DNA from 3 places in the Microvirgula aerodenitrificans DSM 15089 genome. Region 3 is predicted to be linked to each of the others. Evidence: predicted binding sites of a transcription regulator. Region 3 holds the regulator's gene; each other region holds the start of a gene.
The links. Region 3 encodes HrcA, which represses chaperone genes, less so after heat shock. Its sites were predicted from a motif close to ATTAGCACTCGNNNNNNNCGAGTGCTAAT; they were not measured.
Positions count from the first base shown of each region.

Region 1: a site for HrcA is predicted at 2,205-2,233, ahead of rpoH (RNA polymerase sigma factor RpoH). Genes of this name have one in related genera too.
Region 2: a site for HrcA is predicted at 2,997-3,025, ahead of groES (co-chaperone GroES). Genes of this name have one in related genera too.

Region 1 covers NZ_JHVK01000004.1:5,209-9,698, reverse strand. Annotated here, with positions in the region: gene Q352_RS0105490 (Hsp70 family protein) at 1-419, opposite strand, end outside; tRNA gene Q352_RS0105485 (tRNA-Ala) at 590-665, opposite strand; gene Q352_RS0105480 (O-acetyl-ADP-ribose deacetylase) at 709-1,272, shown strand; gene rpoH (RNA polymerase sigma factor RpoH) at 1,327-2,175, opposite strand; gene ftsX (permease-like cell division protein FtsX) at 2,401-3,309, opposite strand; gene ftsE (cell division ATP-binding protein FtsE) at 3,306-3,959, opposite strand; gene ftsY (signal recognition particle-docking protein FtsY) at 3,971-4,490, opposite strand, start outside.
Region 2 covers NZ_JHVK01000001.1:100,112-104,601, forward strand. Annotated here, with positions in the region: gene Q352_RS0100495 (autotransporter outer membrane beta-barrel domain-containing protein) at 1-2,924, shown strand, start outside; gene groES (co-chaperone GroES) at 3,104-3,391, shown strand; gene groL (chaperonin GroEL) at 3,444-4,490, shown strand, end outside.
Region 3 covers NZ_JHVK01000035.1:14,872-19,361, reverse strand. Annotated here, with positions in the region: gene Q352_RS0116890 (autotransporter outer membrane beta-barrel domain-containing protein) at 1-844, opposite strand, end outside; gene mltB (lytic murein transglycosylase B) at 1,380-2,372, opposite strand; gene hrcA (heat-inducible transcriptional repressor HrcA) at 2,420-3,439, opposite strand; gene Q352_RS0116875 (competence/damage-inducible protein A) at 3,543-4,298, shown strand; gene Q352_RS0116870 (TetR/AcrR family transcriptional regulator) at 4,303-4,490, opposite strand, start outside.

The DNA of each region.
Region 1 (4,490 bases), on a different contig from region 3:
TGGTCCGCTTCCGGATTCTCGTCGACGAAAAACACCGGCCGGCCGAAGACCGCCTGGTCGAACGGTCGCCCGGCGGCGGTCTCGGCGCGGGACTTCAGTTCACCGATAAAGGTCGCCAGCAGGTCGCGGAACGGCAGGGCGCGGCCGAGCACCTCGGTATGACCGTCTATCAGGCTGCTGCCGAGCAGGCTTTTCAGTGCCCGCATCAGCCGGCCCTCATAGCCATCGATGTACTCCGCCATCGCCGCGCGGCCGACGCTCATGCTGTCTTCGTCGGCGTTGAAGAACACGGCCGACGGCAGCGTCGGCTTGCCGTCTTCCAGTGGCAGCAGCGTGGCGACGCCCGGACGCAGCCAGCCGGCGGTGGAGTTCGAGGTGCCGAAATCGATGCCGCAGGCGCGGGCGGGTGAGAGATTCATGGTGGGAACGTCGCCGTGAAAGGGGCATGGATGCTACGCGAGCAGGCGGCGTCAGGCCAGCCCCATCGGGAGGAAGTGTCGCCAAAGTCCTTCACCTGCTGCGCGCTGCATCCGCAAATAAAAAACGCATTACACTTTGCCGTGTAATGCGTTTTTTATCGGGTGTTCTCTGGTGGACCGGATGAGGATCGAACTCACGACCTTAGCATTGCGAACGCTACGCTCTCCCAACTGAGCTACCGGCCCAACGAGGCGCTATTATACGTTTTTTGAGGTGCCGGACAAGTCCATGGACAAAATCACACCTGCCGGTTTGCCGGCTGATCGGGTCCGCATTTGCGTGGGTGACCTGACGCAGATTGAAGTGGATGTCATCGTCAATGCCGCCAATTCGGGGCTGATGGGCGGTGGCGGGGTGGATGGCGCCATCCACCGGGCCGGCGGGCCGGCCATCCTTGCCGATTGCCGGCGCCTGCGCGAGACGGTGCTGCCGGACGGACTGCCGACCGGGCAGGTGGTGGAAACGACCGGGGGCCGGCTGCCGGCGCGCTATGTGCTGCATACGGTCGGACCGGTCTGGGGCCGGCATGGCGGGGATGAAGCGGCGCTGCTGGCCGCCTGCTACCGCAATGCGCTTGCACGGGCGGCGGCACTGGAGTGCGCCAGCATTGCCTTCCCGGCCATCTCGACCGGCATCTACGGCTATCCGCATGTCGATGCGGCACAGGTCGTGGCCGGGGTGCTGGCTGACTGGTGCGCGAGCATGGCCCAGCCCGAGCGCATCGTGCTGGTGTTCTTCTCCCCCCGCGACGGTGAGATATTCAGCCGGGTCAGCGGATTGCCATGGCAGTGAGTGGAAAGAAAAAAGCCCGCGAATGTGCGGGCTTTTTCGTTGATGTGGCGGCGATCAGCCGGCAACCATCGTCATCTGCATCTTCTTCAGTGCCTTGGCCTCGATCTGGCGGATGCGCTCGGCGGACACACCGAATTCGCCCGCCAGGTCGTGCAGCGTCAGGCCGCCATCGTCCTGCAGCCAGCGCGCCTCGATGATGCGGCGGCTGCGTGCGTCGAGGCTGGCCAGGGCTTCCTCGATGCCTTCGCGCTGCAGGCGGTCATAGGCCTTGCGTTCGATTTCGCGCGTCGGCTCGCTTTCGTGGTCGGCCAGCCAGTCGATCGGCGCGTAGCCGTCTTCGTCGCCATCATCGGCCAGCAGCGCGATGTCCTGACCGGACAGCCGCGTTTCCATTTCGCGGACTTCTTCCGGCTTGACGCCGAGGTCGTCGGCGATGCGCTGCGCTTCCTTGTCCGACAGTGCCGAGAAGCCCTGCTTCATCGAGCGCAGATTGAAGAACAGCTTGCGCTGCGGCTTGGTGGTCGCGATGCGCACCAGGCGCCAGTTGCGCAGGATGAATTCGTGTATTTCGGCCTTGATCCAGTGGACGGCGAACGAGAACAGGCGCACGCCGCGGGTCGGCTCGAAGCGTTTGACCGCTTTCATCAGGCCGATATTGCCTTCCTGGATCAGGTCGGCCTGCGGCAGGCCATAGCCGGCGTAGCCGCGCGAGATCGAGACCACCACGCGCAGGTGCGACAGCACCAGTTGCCGCGCGGCTTCAAGGTCTTCGTCCTGCTGGAAGCGGGTAGCGAGTTCGAGTTCTTCCTCTTGCGTCAGCATCGGAACGCTGTTCACGGCCGCAATGTACTGATCTAGGCTGCCATTGGCAGACGGTACCGGCAGGTTCATCGTGGCATTCATCAAGTGGATATCCTCCTTCAACGCTCGATTCTAGCACTCACATCGGGAGACTGCTAAAAGCATCCGGTTTCGCCGGCCAGTCATTTTTTATCGACAACATAGCTCAAGACTATGATTGGCCAGCGCAAAAATCCAGCAGGGCAGGTCGACGGCTGTCGTCCTGCCCGGGAAACCCAGTCTGCCCACCAGGGCTTAGCCCGGACTTAATCGTCGGCGGCCGGGATCTCAGTGCGGTGTCAGCTGCCGCAGGTGGTGGTTGACCGCCAGGCGGGCGCCGAGCATGGTCAGCAGCGCGCTGGCGGCGATCAGGATGGCGATCTCGTCGGCATCGAGTGGCGCCAGCCGGGCCTGCGACCCGTACAGCGTGGCGATCTGGCCCAGCGCCGGGCTGGCCATGCTGGCGAAACCGGCCGACAGCCCCCAGGCGATCAGCGCGGCGAAAATGCCCTGCCACAGCGCGTGATACATGAACGGACGACGGATAAAGCCGTTGGTCGCACCAATCAGCTTGGCGACTTCTATCTCGTCGCGCCGCGCCAGAACCTGCAGGCGGATGGTGTTGTGGGTCACCAGCACCAGCGCGACCGCCAGCACGATGCCGAGCCCGAGCAGCAGTTGCCGGCCCAGGGTCAGGATGGCGTCCAGCTTGTGTGCCCACGACGCATCGAACTGGGCCAGTTCGACCAGCGGCAGCCCGGACAGTTCGCGCTGCAGATGCTCAAGCTGCGTGGCCGGCATGTCCTTCGGCGTCACGATAAACGCATCCGGCAGCGGATTGCCGCCGAGGCCGTCCTGCATGCCGTCCAGCCCGTTGCGCGCCAGCAGCCCTTTCAGCGCCGTATCGCGGCCGACGAACTCGATGCTGGCCACGCCGGGATGCTGCTTCAGCGCCGCCTCGACCGCCTTGACGTCGGCGGTGTCGGCCGACAGTTCCATGAACAGCGTCATTTGCGGGACCGAGGTCAGCTGGCCGGCCCAGGCCGACAGGCCCTTGACCGTCTGGTACAGACCGAGCGGCAGCGACAGGGCCACGGCGAGCAGCAACAGCGTCAGCAGATTGCCGAACGGCTGGCGGAAAAAGCCGGTCAGCGCGCGGCGGGCCGACTGCCAGTTCAGGATCAGCGAGTGTTTCATGCGGCGAACGCTCCATGGGCCAGGCGGATGATGCGACGGCCATAGTCGGCCATCAGGGTTTCGTCGTGGGCGGAAATGACCACGGTGGCGCCGACCTGGTGGAAGGACTTGAACAGTTCCATGATGTCGAGCGCATAGGCGCGGTCGAGGTTGGCCGACGGCTCGTCGGCCAGCAGGATGCTGGGGCGGTGGACCACGGCGCGGGCGATGCACAGCCGCTGCTGCTCGCCACCGGACAGGCGGATCGGATTGGTCTTTTCCTTGCCGAGCAGGCCGACCTTGTCCAGCGCCGCATGAACGCGGCGGGTCGATTCGCGACGGTCGAAGCCGATGATGTCCAGCGGCAGCATCACATTGTCGAACACGCTGCGGTCGTAGAGGATCTTGTGATCCTGGAACACCACGCCGATATGCTGGCGTACGTACGGCAGCTGGCTGGCGCGCAGCTTGGACAGGTTCTGGCCGTTGACCACCACATTGCCCATCGTCGCGCGCTCGATGCCGGAGATCAGCTTCAGCAGCGTGGACTTGCCGGCGCCGGAGTGGCCGGCGAGAAACACCATCTCGCCGCGATCGATCTGGAAGCTCAGGCCCTTGATGGCGTCGATACTGCCGGGATAGCGCTTGGTGACTTGGTCGAATTTGATCATGGCTCTCGTGCTCAGTCGAACAGGGCGTCGACGTAGTCGCGTGCCGAGAACGGCCGCAAGTCGTCGAGGGTTTCGCCAACGCCGATAAAGTACATCGGGATCGGGCGTTCGCGGGCGATGGCGGCAATGGCGCCACCCTTGGCCGTGCCGTCCAGCTTGGTCAGGATCAGGCCGGTCAGGCCGAGCGCGTCGTCGAAGGCCTTGACCTGCTGCACGGCGTTCTGGCCGATATTGGCATCCAGCACCAGCAGGATTTCGTGCGGCGCGTCCGGCAGCGCCTTGTTGCAGACGCGCTTGACCTTCTTGATCTCTTCCATCAGGTGCAACTGCGTCGGCAGCCGGCCGGCCGTATCGGCCAGCACGATGTCGATCTTGCGCGCGATGGCGGCCTGGATCGCGTCGTAGCACACGGCGGCCGCGTCCCCGCCCTGCTGCGAGACCACGGTCACATTGTTGCGCGTCCCCCACTCCGCCAGCTGCTCGCGCGCGGCGGCACGGAAGGTGTCGCCGGCGGCAAGCAGCACGCGCTTG
Region 2 (4,490 bases), on a different contig from region 3:
TGCGGCTGGAAAGCGGCAATACCACCACCGTCGACAATGACCGGCTGGCGCTGGGACAGCTGTCCATTGCCGGCGGTGCGCTGGTACTGCCGACCGAGGCACCGGCCACCATCATCAGCGAGATCTCCACCGGCCGGCTGGACCTGCAGGGCGGCAGCGTGCAGGCCTATGTGCCCGACCGCTACACGCCGGGCGAAGCATGGGATGGCCGGGCGCCGACCCTGCTGCGCCAGGACGATACCATCGTCAGCCGGCTGATCAGTGCGACCGGCATCACCGGCAGCGCCAGCCTGCTGGCGCTGATCGACCAGAATGGCACGGTGCTGGGAACGGAACGACAGATCGGCATCGAGCAGCACGGACTGGCCGTTGCCGTTGGCGACTATGGCTTTTATCTGGGTACCGGTGCCGGCAACGACGGGCTGTATGTCGGCTACGGCCTGCACCGGCTCGACATACAGGCCGGCCAGCTGCTGCACCTGACCGGGGACGACGGCACCCTGGCGGGTTCGACGCTGCATGCCAGGCTGACCGGCAGCGGCAATCTGCTGATCGAGGCTGCCGGCAGCATTACCCTGAACAATGCGGCCAACACTTACACCGGCACCACGCAGGTCTCCGGCAAGACACTGGTACTGGGCAACGACAATGTGCTCGGACAGACCTCGCAGCTGCGCATCGATGCCGGGGCGACCGTTGCAGCCAACGGGCATGTGCAGGGCGTGGGGGAATTGCTGATTGATGGCGATCTGCAGCTGTCCGGCGGCCAGCTGTCGGTACTGCCGCCCTGGGGCTCGGGCCGCCTCGAAGCCCGGACCGGGTCGCGCGTGGCGTTCGACGGCGGCGGGCTGAGTATCGGCAATGGCGGCCGCATCGCGGCCGGCACGCTGTCCGGCAGCGGCCTGCTGACCCTGACCGGTGGCGAGCTGCGGCTGGAGGGTGCCAATCCTGCGCTGGCGGTAACGACGCAGATCGCGGCAGGCGCCAGCGCAGTCGTGGACGATGTCGGCGGGCTGGGACGCGGCGGCATTTTCAACGATGGCACGCTGCGCTTCGACGCGGCAAATGGCGTGCTGTCCAATGCGCTGGATGGCCGGGGGGATGTGCAACTGGTGCAGAGCGGCCTGACGCTGTCCGGCGCCAATGACGGCTTTGCCGGTCGCTTCGACATCGATGCCGACAGCCGGCTGACCGTGACCGACACGCGACAGCTCGGCAGCGCCAGTGTGACGGATGAGGGTGTGCTGCTTCTCGACGTTGCCGGTGAGGGACGGCTGCTGAATGCGCTGACCGGGGCCGGCGAACTGGTTAAGCGCGGCAGCGGTGTCGTGCTGGCCGGGCAGGGGCTCGATCACCGTGGCGGTACCCGCATTGAGGGCGGCGGACTGCTACTGGACAATGCCGCCGCGACGCTGGGAGGCGGCGGCCCGGTCACGGTTGCCGGCGGGGCGGTGCTGGGTGGCTACGGCGTCGTGGTCGGCGATGTCGGCAACGACGGCTATCTGGTGGTGGCTGACGCTGCGACGCGGCTGTCCGGGACCGGCAGACTGGAAATCCGCGGGGCGCTGGACAACCGGGGCGGCATCCTGCTCGGCGGTGCCGGTGTCGGCAATGCGCTGGTGCTGCAAGGTGACTACCGTGGCACCGGCTCTGCCTGGCTGCGGGTTCATGCCCGGCTGGACGGCGATGATTCGCCGGCTGACCGCGTACTGCTGGATGGCGGTCGCGCCAGTGGCGAGACCGCACTGCAGGTAGTCAATGTCGGTGGTGCCGGTGCCCAGACCCGGGGCGATGGCATCCTGCTGATCGAAACCGGCAACGGGGGGCAAACCGGGGCTCAGGCGTTCCGGCTCGACGCGCCGGTACTGGCCGGTCCGTACGCCTACCGCCTGTATCGCGGCGGCCAGGGGGCCGGTACGGCGGACAACTGGTATCTGCGTTCGGAGCGCAGCGATGAGGCGGATACGCCGGATGATGGCAAAAGACCCGACTACCGCGGTGAAACCTCGCTGTATGCCGTCGTGCCGGCCATGGCGCTGGCCTATGGCCAGACGATGCTGGCGACGCGCGAGGTCCGGGCGACGAATCTGGCCACCACCCGGCCGTTGCCGGCGGCCTGGGGGCGGGCGATCAACGAGGCGGGCCACTACGATGGCGGCGGCATACTGGCGAACGGGCCGCGGTATGCGAGCGAGTTGCAGGCACTGCAGGCTGGTCATGACCTGCTGCTCCGTCATGGGCGGGACGGCTCGGTGCTGCGTGGCGGGTTGTATCTGGCCATCGGCCAGGCCAGCGCCACCGTCGATCACGATGACGGTCGTCGTGCCGGCCATGACCAGCTCGACGGGCGCACGCTGGGCGGCTACTGGAACTGGCAGGCCGACAGCGGGGCCTATGTCGATGCCGTGGCCCAGGCCAGTCAATACCGCGTGCGTTCCGTCTCCGCCCAGGTGCGGCCGCTGCACAGCCGCGGCCATGGCGGCGCAGTGTCACTGGAGGCCGGCTTCCCGCTGCGGGTCGACCCGTCCTGGCGGCTGACGCCTCAGGTCCGGCTGAGCTACCAGCGCATCCGGCTGGACGCGGCGTCCGATGGTGCGGCCCAGGTCCGCTTCGGCGGGATGGAGTCGCTGCAGACCCGGGTCGGTCTGCTCGGCGAGCATGCGGCATCGCCGTCGTCATCGGTCTGGGTTCGTGCCGGGCTGGGCCGGGAGTCCGCCGCCAGGCCGGGCGCATCCTTCTCTTCCGGCAACGGCTATCTTCCGTTCCGGACCGGCATGCGCGGCATGCTGGCCGATGCCGGGGCCGGTCTGGACATCCGGCTGGGCAAACAAACCAGCGTGCGCGGCAGCCTGGACTGGCAGGGCGCACCGGGCGGCCACGGCGGTGCCCGCCGTGCCGAACTCGTCATGCACATGAGCTGGTAGCGCAGTGCGGCGGCCATTCGCCGCAATTTTTTTGCCCGCCAACCCTTGAAAAGCCCTTTCCTCGCCCATACCATTGGCACTCGCAACGGACGAGTGCCAGTCGCTCGTGCCAAATCGCTGATTTTTTTAGTGTTTTCTGATTGTTTCAGATAACTACTCGAGTACAGGAGAGTTTTTCCATGGTAATCCGCCCCCTGCATGACCGTGTTGTGATCAAACGCCTCGAAGCCGAAGAGAAAACCGCTTCGGGCATCGTGTTGCCGGGCAACGCGGCAGAAAAGCCGGACATGGGTGAAGTCGTCGCCGCCGGCAATGGCAAGATTCTGGAAAACGGCGAACGCCGTCCGCTGGAGCTCAAGAAGGGCGACAAGGTCATCTTCGGCAAGTACGCCGGCCAGACCGTCAAGGTTGACGGCGAAGAGCTGCTGGTGATGCGCGAAGAAGACGTGATGGGCATCGTCGAGTAATCGACCCGGTCCCGTCCCGTTGTCCCGATCCAATTTCCTGGAGTAAAAGAACATGGCTGCAAAAGACGTAAAATTCGGTGATTCCGCTCGTGCCAAGATGGTCATTGGTGTCAACGTGCTGGCTGACGCCGTCAAGGTGACCCTGGGCCCGAAGGGCCGCAATGTGGTGCTGGAGCGCAGCTTCGGCTCGCCGACCATCACCAAGGACGGTGTGTCGGTCGCCAAGGAAATCGAACTGAAGGACCGCTTCGAAAACATGGGCGCGCAAATGGTCAAGGAAGTGGCTTCCAAGACCAACGACGTTGCCGGTGACGGCACCACCACCGCGACCGTGCTGGCCCAGGCCGTCGTGCAGGAAGGCATGAAGTACGTTGCCGCCGGCATGAACCCGATGGACCTGAAGCGCGGCATCGACAAGGCGGTCATCGCCATCGTTGAAGAACTGAAAAAAATCTCCAAGCCGTGCGCGACCGGCAAGGAAATCGCCCAGGTCGGCGCGATTTCGGCCAACAGCGACAGCGTGATCGGTGAAAAGATCGCCGCCGCGATGGAAAAGGTCGGCAAGGAAGGCGTGATCACCGTTGAAGACGGTTCGGGCCTGGAAGACGAACTCGACGTGGTCGAAGGCATGCAGTTCGACCGCGGCTACCTGAGCCCGTACTTCATCAACCAGCCGGAAAAACAGATCGCCCAGCTCGACAACCCGTTCGTGCTGCTGTTCGACAAGAAGATCTCGAACATCCGCGACCTGCTGCCGGTGCTGGAACAGGTGGCCAAGTCGGGCCGTCCGCTGCTGATCATCGCTGAAGACGTCGATGGTGAAGCGCTGGCTACCCTGGTGGTCAACAACATCCGCGGCATCCTGAAGACCGTGGCCGTCAAGGCACCGGGCTTCGGCGACCGTCGCAAGGCCATGCTGGAAGACATCGCCATCCTGACCGGCGGCACCGTGATCGCCGAAGAAGTCGGCCTGACGCTGGAAAAGGCCACGCTGGAACAGCTGGGCCAGGCCAAGCGCGTCGAAATCGGCAAGGAAAACACCACGCTGATCGACGGTGCCGGCCAGGAAGCCGCCATCAAGGCGCGTGTCGACCAGATC
Region 3 (4,490 bases):
GGGCAACCATGGCGGTGATCCCGGGACGCCTGCCACTGAACTGGGACGGGACGTGGTGGGTGGCCAGGTGGTCGTACTGGTGCGCGGAGACCTCCGTGGACAGTGAGACGAACAATGCCTTGCTGTTGCTGGCTCCGGAACCGTTGCCGATGGCGGCAAGGGCATAGGCCCCCTGCGGCGGTCTTTGCCGGCCATCGGTGCCGGGCCGGGGCGGCGAGGACAACCGGGACGACAGCAGGCCATGGTTCTCGACCCGGGCCTGCCTGACGGCAGCCAGTCCGGCCCCTCCCGGCAGGGTCAGCGTAGCGTTGTTGCGCAGCATCGAGCCCTGGCCGGCCGCCTGCATCAGTGCGTGCCGGGAAGGACGCGAGACCGGGCTGGCCACGTCAAGCCCGGCCGTGTCCAGACTGGCTGCTTCGTCCACGTTCAGCGTGCCGCCGCGATCGACCCGGACGACAGTCGGGGTATGGGGGAAGGTACCGTGGACGCGGATGGTACCTTTCAGCACGACGGTCGTGCCATCGAAGGCGGTGATGGCATCCTGTTCGCTGGAAATGCTGCGGTCGTCGGCAATGACTTCCGGCTGGCTTCCGGGCCTGTCACCGGGCCTGTCACCGGGCTTGTCGTCAGGTTTGTCGCCAGGTTTGGAGGGGCGCTGTGGATCAGGCCCACCCGCGGGAGGAGGGGTACGAGGGCGGCTCGACACCTTGTGGGTGCTGTCTGCGGGGGCCGCCGGGTTGGCCGTGTCCGGGAGAGGCATGGTGTCGACATGCGGCGTGGTGCCGCGGTCTCCACGGGCCGTGATGGCGATACCCGCTGCAGCCAGTCCCGCTACGGCGGCCATGCTGCCATAGCTGACCGGTGGGCGGGCACCCGGTGACGGGGCGGGGCACGGGCCTGTGTATCCGGGCTCGGTCGCGTCGCACGGGGGGCTGTCGGTTTGTGGCGTGGCGTCCTGCCCGCGTGCCCTGACGGGGTCGCCGATCACGTCTGCCGCTTTGCTCAGGGGAGCGCAGCCCATCATGACGGCAATGCCCACGGTGCTGCCGATATGAAGGCCACTGGCATACAGGTATCGGCAGCGCCGGACCAGCCTCCGGCACTGGCGACCTGATACGGAAAGAAACGGGCAGTGCATATATCAGCCTCTTGCGTCTGAATGAAGAAACAAAAACGGCAAGGGTGATATTTAGAGTCAGCGGCTAACGGAATGAAATGAGGGAGTACTGCTTCTGGACAGGTTAATTCTGAATCTGTAATTGGAATTGCCCGGGCAGATAAAGCAGATACTTGTTGTCCGGTAAATAAAACGGATCGGTAAATACCGTTCGCTACAATGGCGGCAGGAAGCCGGGCCGTCTGCCGCCATTGTTCGCAGTTTATTGCACGGCGAGTTGCGCGCCGCGCCGCTGGGCGATGTCCTGCGACAGCTGGGCGACAGCAGTCGCATACAGCGTGCTCTTGTTGTAGCGGGTGATGGTGTAGAAGTTCTGCAAACCGAGCCAATACTGGGTGTTGCCGGCGGAAACTTCCAGCGGGAACACCACGCCGAGTACCGGGTCGGCGATGTCGGCGTCGATCTGCACCCCCATTTTCTTCAGTTCGCCAACGCTGTAGTGCAGGTTGAACTTGTCGGCCGCCAGTGTATCGGCAAGGCCGGCCGGCAGCGCTGCCGGCAGCAGGATGTCGGCACCATGCTGCCAGCCGTGCTGCTGCAGGTAGTTGGCGACCGAGCCGATGGCATCGGCCGGTGTGCTCCAGATATCGCGCTTGCCATCGCCGTTCAGGTCCACCGCCCATTTGCGGAAGCTGGACGGCATGAACTGCGGCATGCCCATCGCGCCGGCGTACGACCCCTTGAACGATGTCGGGTCACCGTTCTCGTCGCGTGCCAGGCGCAGGAAGGCGGATAGCTCGCCCTGGAAGTAGTCGGCGCGGCGCGGGTAGTTGAAGCCGATGGTGGCCAGCGCGTCGAGCACGCGGAAGCTGCCCATGTTGCGGCCATAGCCGGTCTCGATGCCGATGATGGCGACAATGACCGCCGGGTCGACCTGGTAGCGGTTCTCCGCCAGTTCCAGCCAGCTCGCGTTCTGTTGCCAGAAGGCGGCGCCTTCGCTGGCGAGCCGGGTGTTCACGTGGGCCGGGCGAAACTGGTACCACGGCCGGGCGGTGCTCGGGCGGTCGAGAATGCCGACGATGTTCGGCTTGATCACGGCCTGGCGCAGTGCGTCGGCCACTGCCGCGCGGTCGAGTCCCTGCTCTCTGGCCGTGCGCTCCACGAAGGCCTGGGCCTCGGGACGGGCGAGCAGCGCCTCGTCGGCGAAGGCGGGGGCGGCGAGCGCGAAGAGGGCGGGGAGCAGCAGACGTTTCATTACAGCATCCTGTCGGAATGGCGCCATCGGCGCCGGTCAAAGGGAATTCAGGAGTGGGACAGCGCGCCGGACACCAGCCGGGCGGTGATGTCGACGATCGGGATCACCCGTTCGTAGGCCATGCGTGTCGGGCCGATCACGCCCAGCGTGCCGACCAGCTGGCCATTGATCGAATACGGTGCGGTGACCACCGAACAGCCGTCCAGCGTGTGGACGCCGGATTCGTCGCCGATGAACAGCTGCACGCCCTGGGCGCCGCGGCTCTGGCTCAGCAGACGCAGCAGTTCGGTCTTGTGCTCGAACATGTCGAACAGCTGACGCAGCGAACCGAGGTCGCTGGTCAGTTCGTCGATGGTCAGCAGATTGCGTTCGCCACTGACCACGACCGTGTCGGCCTGGCTGTTCAGCGAGTTCTTGCCGGCATCGATGGCCGCACTCATCAGCCGGGCGATATGCCCCTGCAGCCGGGCCAGTTCGCTTTCCAGTTCGACAGTGATGGTGGCGAGCGACTGGCCGGCGTAGTGGCGATTGAGGAAATTGGCCGCCTCGGTCAGTTCGGATGCGGTGTAGTCGCGTTCGGTGAACAGCAAATGGTTCTGCACATCGCCAAGCTGGGTGACGATGATCAGCAGCACGCGGCGGTCGGACAGACGCAGGAATTCGATCTGGCGGAAGGCCATGTCGGCACGCTGCGGCGTGACCACCACGCTGGCGAAATGGGTCAGGTCGGACAGCAGTTGCGAGGCGGCGGCGACCAGCCGCGCCGGGCTGTCGGGGTGCAGCTCGTGTTCCATCTGCTGGCGGGCGATATGGTCGATCGGCTGGATGGTCAGCAGGTTGTCGACGAACACGCGATAACCCCTGGCGGTCGGTACCCGTCCGGCGGAGGTGTGCGGGCTGACGATCAGTCCCATCGACTCCAGGTCGGCCATGATGTTGCGGATGGTCGCCGGGCTGATGTCGAGACCGGAAATCTGGGTCAGCGTCCGCGAACCGACCGGCTGGCCGTCAGCGATATAGCGTTCGACAAGCGATTTGAGCAGGCGTTGCGCGCGTTCATTGAGCATGCAGGGATTTTACGCGACGGTGAGGGAATCGGGACAGGTCATTGTCAGGAAAGACCGGGAGAGATAGATTGCCCGCTCCATTCACGGCCACGGAGTCGACCTCATGAAGGTAGGCGCAATCATCATCGGCGACGAACTGTTGTCCGGCAAGCGGCAGGACAAGCATCTGCAGGCGCTGATCCGCATTCTGGCCGCACGCGGCATGCGGCTCCACTGGGCCGAGTATCTGGCGGACTCCCCGGAGGCCATTACCGCGACGCTCAAGCGCACGCTGGCAGGGGACGATCTGGTGTTCAGCTTTGGCGGCATCGGCGCCACGCCGGACGATTACACCCGGGCCTGCGCAGCGGCGGCGGCCGGCGTGGAGCTGGAAACGCATGCCGACGGCCGTGCGATTCTTGAGGCGCGTTTTGGCGAGGAGGCCTATCCGCACCGGATTCACATGGTCGATTTTCCGACCGGCAGCCGGCTGATTCCGAACCCGGTCAACCAGATTCCGGGCTTCAGCGTCGGCAATCATCACTTCGTGCCGGGGTTTCCGAGCATGGCATGGCCGATGATCGAGTGGGTGCTCGATACCCATTACCGGGGGCTGTTCAATGACGAACCGGATGTCGAGCACGGCTTTGTCGCCCTGCAGGCGCGCGAAGGCGACCTGATCGGGCTGATGGAGGAGATGGTCGCCCGCTACCCGGCGCTGCGCCTGTCGTGCCTGCCAAGCTTCGGCACCGCCGACCTGCCGCCGCATATCGAGTTCGGCCTGACCGGTGCGCCGGCGCTGGTCGATATCGGTGTCGGCGAGCTGCGCCGCGCGGTCGAGGCACGCGGCTACGAGACGCGGGACCGCAAACCGCGCTAGCCGGTTACTGGCCGTCCGGCGGCGGCAACAGGATGTCGAGCATCTGCTGTGCCAGCTGCTCGACGCTGAGGTCGCCGTCGCGCTTGTACCACTGCACGCTCCACTGCAGCGAGCCCAGCACCATGCGGCGCAGCAGGCGCGGGTCTTCGGCGCGGATCAGGCCGGCGGCGACGGCTTCTTCCAGCGCCGACT